Regions from separate parts of the Cytobacillus sp. FSL W7-1323 genome, predicted to be linked through region 1. Evidence: riboswitches for the same ligand, from Rfam matches in the RefSeq annotation. Region 1 holds a riboswitch; the other holds the start of a gene.
What was found. A riboswitch is a leader RNA that binds a small molecule or an ion and turns the genes downstream of it on or off. The one in region 1 is predicted to bind S-adenosylmethionine.
Positions count from the first base shown of each region.

Region 1 (4,208 bases):
GAGCTACTCATAATAACTGTTGCTCCTTCTGGAAGATCATCTAAGCTATCATATTCTTGTGAATAAACACCAATTGGCTCGATATGAACACCACCAGCATTAACAAAATCATAATCATTTTCAGCCATTTGAGATTCTAAATAAGGGATATGTTGGAAATAGTTCGCATCAATATCGCCACCCTCTAACGCTTGGTTCGGTACAATATAATCTTGGAACGTTGTGATATCCAGCTCAATTCCTTTTTCTTCTAATAAAGGTTTTGCTTCATTAAGGATTTCAGCATGCGGTACGTTAGATGCCCCAATTTTTAATGTTTTTGTTCCTTCATCAGATCCTTCGCTACCTTCATCTGAAGATCCACAGGCAGCAATAAATAATACAACAGCTGCAATCATTAAAACAGATAACCATTTTTTCATTTTTTTAGCTCTCCTATCGTTTGTCTAGTTTGGAAGTAATCAAATCACCAATCATTTGGATGATAAACACGATAATTAAGATAATAATCGTTGCAATCCATACAACGTCATATCTACTTCTTTGGAAACCTTCTAAGTAGGCAAGGTTCCCTAATCCTCCTGCACCTATGACACCTGCCATTGCCGTATATCCGACTAGCGCAATCGCTGTAACGGTAATACCCGAAACAAGCGCTGGCATAGATTCAGGGATGAGTACTTTCCATATAATTGTACTTGTTTTTGCACCCATCGATTTAGAGGCTTCAATGACACCTTTATCAATCTCACGTAAGCCAATTTCCACCATTCTTGCATAGAAAGGTGCTGCACCAATAATGAGTGCTGGTAATGCTGCATTTTCACCAATCATTGTCCCTAAAATCATTTTTGTGAAAGGGATTAATAACACAATCAAGATTAAAAACGGAATGGATCGAAAGACATTGACGAATGCCGCAATGATCTTATTAACTAGCTGATTTTGCCATATATTACCTTTAGAGGTTAAGAACAAAAGTAATCCAAGAATAATTCCTAAAATAAACGTGGCTATAACAGAAATACTTGTCATATATAAAGTTTCTTTTGTTGCTTCCCACATTCTTTCCCAATCCACATTTGGTAGCCATTCATTAAGCATGGGAAATCACCTCCACGCCAACCTTCTGCGAATGAATATATTCAATCGCGCGGGTAACCTCATCCGACTCTCCATCTATATGAATAAATAAGGTACCGTAAGAGCCACTTTGTGTTTGGGATATCTTTCCTTGTAATACATTCACTGTTACATTGTAGTGGCGAATTAAGTTTGTGATTAATGGTTGTTCCGCTGAACCACCTACAAATCCAAGTTGAACAATTTGGCCATTTGGATAAGCACTCAGTAAATGTGTAATCGTTTCCTTCGTTTCTTCCGGTTCGGTCACTTGTTGAACAAATCGCTTCGTAATAGGTTCTTTTGGCTTTTGGAACACATCTAGCACTTCGCCAATTTCAACAATTCTTCCACCTTCCATGACAGCCACACGGTGGCAAATCTTGCGAATGACATGCATTTCATGCGTAATTAACACAATAGTTAACCCTAAACGTTCATTAATATCAACAAGTAAGTCGAGAATACTATCAGTTGTTTGCGGATCTAGAGCACTTGTCGCCTCATCACATAACAGTACTTTAGGATTATTGGCAAGTGCTCTAGCAATACCTACTCGCTGTTTTTGTCCACCGCTTAATTGCGAGGGATAGGCATCCTCTCGACCATCTAGTCCAACCAATTTAATTAATTCATTAACTCTCTCTAGTCGCGCTTTCTTAGGTACACCAGCAATTTCTAATGGAAACGCAATGTTTTCTCGTACTGTTCGAGACCACAATAAATTAAAATGTTGGAAAATCATGCTTATTTCTTGTCTAGCCTTTCTTAAGCTAGCACCTTTTATGCGAGAAACTTCATTCCCAGCTACAGATACAACGCCTTCAGTCGGGATTTCAAGTCCATTTAACATACGAATCAATGTACTTTTACCCGCACCACTGTATCCGATTACACCGAATATTTCACCCTCGTTAATTTCGAGGTTAACATTGTCTACTGCATTTACTTTCCCGTTTTTCGTTGAGAAAATCTTTTTTACATCTTTTATTGAAATCATTTTATACTTCACCTCTTCAATCCAGAAAAACCAACACATTTATAGCATATCCATTGTTTATAAAAAAAGCCTTCCTGCTTATGAGCAGAAAGGCTTGTTATGAAAATTCCTTTCTCTCATCTTTCAAAGCTAATGCTTTGAGTGAATTGGCACCATTTCAATTAAATGACGGTTGCCGGGCTTCAAAGGGCACTTCCCTCCACCTCTCTAAATAAGAGCAAACTATGAATATATTGAATTTTTTTGTGTACCTGTGTAATAGTATCATGTCATTGAAGTAGGTGTCAAATCTGAAATAATAGTTGTTAGACCCTTATATTTAATGAAGCAATACCGGTTGCCGCTTCAATAGCAGATTCAAGATCATCGATCAAATCTTCTACATTTTCAATTCCAATTGATAATCGGATTAAGTCTTCAGGTACACCTGCTTGTTTTAACCCATCTTGATTAAGTTGTTGATGCGTTGTGCTTGCTGGATGTATAATAAGACTTTTTGCATCACCTACATTCGCTACATGTGCGAACAGCTCAACCGAATTAATAACCTTCGCACCTGCTTCACGCCCACCAGATATGCCAAAAACGACAACTGCCCCTGCACCTTTAGATAAATATTTGTCTGCTAATTCTTTATTAGGATGGTTGTCATCGCCCGGATAAAGTACCCAATTAACAGCAGAGTGATTATTTAAATATTGCACAATTTTTTTCGTATTAGCAATATGTTCTTTCATTCGAACCGTTAACGTTTCTAAACCTAACGTAAATTGGAAGGCGCTTTGTGCACTTAGTGCTGGACCTAAATCTCTTAGAAGCTGCACTCTCGCTTTAGTAATATATGCTACAGGGCCAAGTGCCTCACTATATACTAAATCGTTATAGCTTGTATCCGGCTGACTTAATCCTGGATACTTCTCTGAGTTCCAATCAAATTTACCACCGTCAACAATGATCCCCCCCATTGTCGTCCCATTCCCAAGTAACCATTTCGTAGCAGAATGAACAACAATATCTGCGCCATGCTCAATCGGCCGACATAGATAAGGAGTTGCAAATGTGTTATCAACCACTAACGGCACACCATGTTCATGGGCGATATTTGAAACTGTTTCAATATCTAGTACTTGTAAACTCGGGTTACCAATGGTTTCGGCAAATACAGCTCGTGTCTTCTCATTGATTGCTGCTCGTAGTTCCTCTTCATTATTAATATCGATAAGCCTAACGTTGATGCCGTACTTTGGTAAAGTGACTGTAAATAAATTATATGTACCTCCATATAAATTAGAGGCAGCTACAATTTCATCACCCGCTTGAACAATATTAAGAAGAGCTAAGTAAATGGCTGCTTGCCCGCTTGCTAATGCTAATGCGCCTGTTCCCCCTTCTAACAATGCAACTCTTTCCTCAAACACAGTAACCGTTGGATTATGAATACGAGAATAAATATATCCTGTTTCTTTTAAGCCAAATAAGTCTTGCGCATGCTCTGTATTCTGGAATTGATAAGCATTATTTTGATAGATTGGGACCGCTCTTGCCCCTGTTACTGGATCAGGTTTTAGCCCACCATGAACACCAATTGTTTCAAATCGAAGTTGCTTTTCTTTTTCTGCCATTTTACATCTCTCCTCTTTTTTAAATTGGAAAGAAAAGACGACCAAAAACCCTCTTCACAAAGAAGAGGGTTTATCATCTCTTCTTATCTACCAGAGCTTTTATGCTCTGCTGGAATTAGCACCGTGTATCAAACAACCGGTTGCCGGGTTTCATAGGGCCAGTCCCTCCACCACTCTCGATAAGAATATTTAATTTTCTAATTATTCTAAGGATAGAATAACAACCTTTTTTTGGGAAGTCAATCTTTTTTTAGGACATTTGATGTATTTATGATTATTTTTGATTTAATACGAAAATGGCATCTAATTTTAATAATTGTCTAAAAGTCGACTTAAGGATGATATGCTTTTCATCCACTTGTTTCTTTAGACTCGTACGCCCTTGAAGCAAAGAATGAAAGTGGTCAGCAGTAGTTTGAATGTTTATATGATAATTTTTCAATGGGCGAGTATGTTTAATTAGC
Region 1 covers NZ_CP151998.1:3,812,370-3,816,577, forward strand. Annotated here, with positions in the region: gene MKX67_RS19350 (MetQ/NlpA family ABC transporter substrate-binding protein) at 1-422, opposite strand, end outside; gene MKX67_RS19355 (methionine ABC transporter permease) at 436-1,104, opposite strand; gene MKX67_RS19360 (methionine ABC transporter ATP-binding protein) at 1,097-2,122, opposite strand; SAM riboswitch class I at 2,236-2,340, opposite strand; gene MKX67_RS19365 (O-acetylhomoserine aminocarboxypropyltransferase/cysteine synthase family protein) at 2,428-3,744, opposite strand; SAM riboswitch class I at 3,825-3,930, opposite strand; gene MKX67_RS19370 (hypothetical protein) at 4,019-4,208, opposite strand, start outside.

Region 2 (4,208 bases), 2.3 Mb from region 1:
CATTCGCCCATCCATTCTGGCTTATGAAAACCTTTAAAGTTTTCTTCAATTACTTTTGCAAATTCCTCCGACTCTATGGCTTCAATGATATCCTTTGCCATTTGGGCGTCCTTATCTTCTTTACGAACAACAATCCTATTTTGGATTTCCTCAGGAATTTGATCCCGATAAATTGCTGTTGTTAAATCTAATCCTGCAGCAACCGCAAAGTTACCATTAACAGCAGCAAGATCAACTGATTCAAGAGACCTTGGCAGTTGGGCTGCATCTACTTCATGGAATTTCAAATTTTTCGGGTTAGATAATACATCATTTACTGTTGCATTGACTGGGTTTATATCATCTTTCAATTCTATTAAACCAGCATCACGCGCAACTGTTAATCCTCTCGCTAAGTTTGTAGGATCATTAGCAATGGCCATCGTGCTGCCATCTTTCACTTCTTCAAGGGAGTTGAATTTTTCTGAATAAATACCAATTGGAGCTGTAGGAACAGAAATAATATCTACTAGATCCATCCCTTTTTCAGTGTTAAAATTCTCTAAGTACACTTTATGTTGAAATAAATTACCATCCAAATCTCCACTATCTAAAGCAATATTCGGTTGAACATAATCATTAAATTCCTTTACTTCTACTTTGTACCCTTTTTCCTCAAGTAGTGGTGCTACACCTTGCTCAAGCATATCACTATAAGGAACTGTCGCCCCTAAGACCATCTCTTTCTTTTCTTCGCCGGATGAACCTGATGTCCCACATGCACTTAAAACAGTGCAACCAGTCAGTACAAAAAATAATAACCAAACTTTTCTCATACCCTTCACCTCTTATTTTAATTATTTATCTTTTCACCTTTACGATATTTACTTCCTGGATGACCACTCGGTAAAAGGGGCGAGCCATGAGTAAAAAGCTTTTCTCTTAACGTACCCTTTTTGTATTCCTTTTTATATAAACCACGTTCTTGTAGAATCGGAATAACAAGCTCAATAAAATCTTCCAAATCTGCTGGCGTTACTAAATGATTTAAATTAAAACCATCGACACCAGAGGCTTCAAACTGATATTGAATTTGGTCTGCTACTTCTGATGGATTGCCGACAATTATATTGTCTCTATCTAATCCTTCTAGTTTTGAAATCGCTTCTTTAATCGATAGTTTTTTCTTCGCATCTTTCGTTAATGAAGCAGCTTTATAATGCCCATGCTCTGTAGCTTTAAATTCAAATGGGTTATCTAACTCATCCTTTGTAAATTCCGCAACATTATAACCGCTTGCGCCCCCAAACTGTGCTTTCGCTGCATCTGCACTCCATAATTGGTTGTATTCAGCAAATTTCTCTTCCGCTTCTTCAGTTGTCTTACCTACGATGACTGTTAGGAAAGTGAATATTTTAATATCTTCCGGATTCCTGCCATATTCTTCCGCTTGTTTTCGAATATCCTCTGTATAATTTCTTACTCTTTCAGGTGTTGGCCCACCTACAAATACACATTCTGCATGTTTTGCTGCAAAAGCACGTCCTTTAGGAGAAGTCCCTGCTTGATATAAAACAGGTGTTCTTTGTTGTGACGGTTCTGTTAAATGCGGTCCTTCGACATCAAAATATTCTCCTTTATGGTGAATTTCATGGATTTTCTTACGGTCGATTAATACCCCTTGTTCTGTATCTTCTATCACTGCTCCATCTTCCCAGCTTGATTCCCACAGTTTATAAACGACATCCATATATTCATCGGCAATTTCATAACGCTTATCGTGTTTGATCATATCTTTGAAACCAAAATTTCTTGCTGCATTAGGAAGATAAGAAGTAACGATATTCCATGCCACTCTTCCTTTTGTCAAATGATCTAATGTGGAAAACCGTCTTGCCTGCCCAAAAGGTGGCTCATATGTTGTACTCACCGTTAATGCAAATGACAGATGCTCTGTCACTGCTGCCATAGCAGGGATGACAAACGCCCCATCATTAACAGGAAACTGTAATCCATCGTTAATTGAAGGTTCTTTACTTTCTTTATACGTATCATAAACACCTAATACATCCGCAAAAAAGACAGCATCGAATTTTCCCTTCTCGAGTGTTTTGGCTAATTCCATCCAATAATTAATATCTTTATAGGCACGATGTCGTTTGGAATCTTTATGCTTCCATAGCCCATGAGAATTGTGCATTGCACTTGTCATTTCAAATGCATTCAATATCATTTGTTTTTTATAACTCATACTGCCATTACCTCCACTAATACTTCTACAAAAGAAGCATAATAATGTATTTATCAATTGTGCTAAGAATGTTTATCGCTTTTGGTGGTCCAATCAGCCATAAAAAAACCTCTTCCAAAAAGGAAGAGGTAACGTACGCTCATAAATATTTCATTCTCTTCCTATCTTTCAAGCTAAATGCTAGCTTGCTGGAATTGGCACAGTACTTGCAATGCTAAGTCTGTTGCCGAGGCTTCGTAGGGCCAGTCCCTCCACCTCTCTAGATAGTGGTTATTTAATTGATATAGTTACTCTAAAATATTTAGAATCTTTTGTCAACATGTTTTTTAACTTATGCTTCCTGATTTTCTAGTACCTTTTTCTTAAGAGCACGTCGCAGTATCTTTCCTGTTGTATTCTTCGGCAATTCTTCTAAAAATTCTATAGAGGAAGGAATTTTGTATTTGGCTAACTTTTCTTTACAATAAGTCAATAAATGTGCCTCTGTTAAATTTTCAGTTTTAGGTACAATATAGGCTAAAACTTTTTCTCCTGTATTCTGATCAGGTACACCTAAAACAGCCGCTTCTACAATGTCAGGATGGTCATAAAAAACCTCTTCTACTTCCCTTGGATACACATTATAGCCACCAACAATTATCATATCTTTCTTACGGTCAACAATGTAGAAGTATCCTTCTTCGTCCCTCTTAGCTAAGTCACCTGTATATAACCAATCTTCCTTTAAACAGGCAGATGTTTCTTCAGGCATTTTGTAATATCCTTTCATAACGTTAGGGCCTTTCACAACAAGCTCCCCTACTTCACCTACAGCGACCTCTTCTCCTAATTCATTAACTACTTTATTTTCAACATGAATAATAGATGTGCCAATCGACCCCGGTTTCCGTGGACGATCTAGTGGGTTAAAGCATGTGACCGGAGAAGCTTCTGATAAGCCATAGCCTTCAGAAATAACCACATTGAATTTCTTCTCAAAATTTTCTAACAATGCAACAGGAAGTGAAGCACCTCCAGAAATACATAATCTCATAGATTGGAAGACACCAGGGTTGCCTTCAGGATATTGATAAAGAAAATTATACATTGTAGGCACGCCGGCAAAAACAGTTGGCTTGTATTTTTCCGCTAAACGGAAAATTTCTTTCGGACTAAATTTAGGGTCTATTAAGATTGTTGCTCCACTTATCAGAGGTGCATTCAAAGCAACAGTTAAGCAAAACACGTGAAACATAGGTAAGGTTGTAATCACCGTGTCACGTTCATTAATCTGCAAATAGTCCGCGACATCACTCGCATTACTATACAGGTTACGATGAGTTAACATGGCTCCTTTAGGTTTGCCTGTTGTTCCTGATGTATAGAGTATAATCGCGACATCATCGGGTGTAACATCTGCATCAACAAATGTTACATCTCCATTGGAAACAAGCTCTGAAAACGATTTCAATTTAGGAAATACCGACTTATCTCCCAGAGCTGGAAGTCCACTTGTTTGACCGGTTTCGCAGACAATATAATGCTTAATATCTGTTAATAAATGATGCATTTTTTCTGCTAATGGTAATAATTGCTCAAGCATAATCACCGCTTTTACATCGCCATCTCTTAAAATATAGCCAATTTCTTCAGGCGTATAGATAGGGTTTATCGGTATGACCTTTGCCCCTAGCTTTAACGCACCATATAAACTAATAACAAAATGCGGCGAATTACCAAGTAGCAAGGCAATATGATCACCTTCTTTAATACCTAATGACGAAAGTCCTGATGCAAACCTTGTTACTTGTTCATCGAGCTTTGCGTATGTACATGCTTGATCCATAAAATAATACGCATTTTTTTCCCCATTTTCTAAGGCAATCTTGTGAAGCTGACTTGTTAAATTCAAGTTTCTCCCTCTTTTCTGAATGAATAGTCATTCATTTTTATAATATAAATTTTCTAAATTTATTATATTAAAAGAAATTTCAGGATT
Region 2 covers NZ_CP151998.1:1,506,136-1,510,343, reverse strand. Annotated here, with positions in the region: gene MKX67_RS07820 (MetQ/NlpA family ABC transporter substrate-binding protein) at 1-815, opposite strand, end outside; gene MKX67_RS07815 (LLM class flavin-dependent oxidoreductase) at 833-2,230, opposite strand; SAM riboswitch class I at 2,389-2,500, opposite strand; gene MKX67_RS07810 (fatty acid--CoA ligase family protein) at 2,562-4,121, opposite strand.
Region 2: it holds a riboswitch for S-adenosylmethionine, as region 1 does, so the genes downstream of both, MKX67_RS07815 (LLM class flavin-dependent oxidoreductase) here and MKX67_RS19360 (methionine ABC transporter ATP-binding protein) in region 1, are expected to answer to the same signal.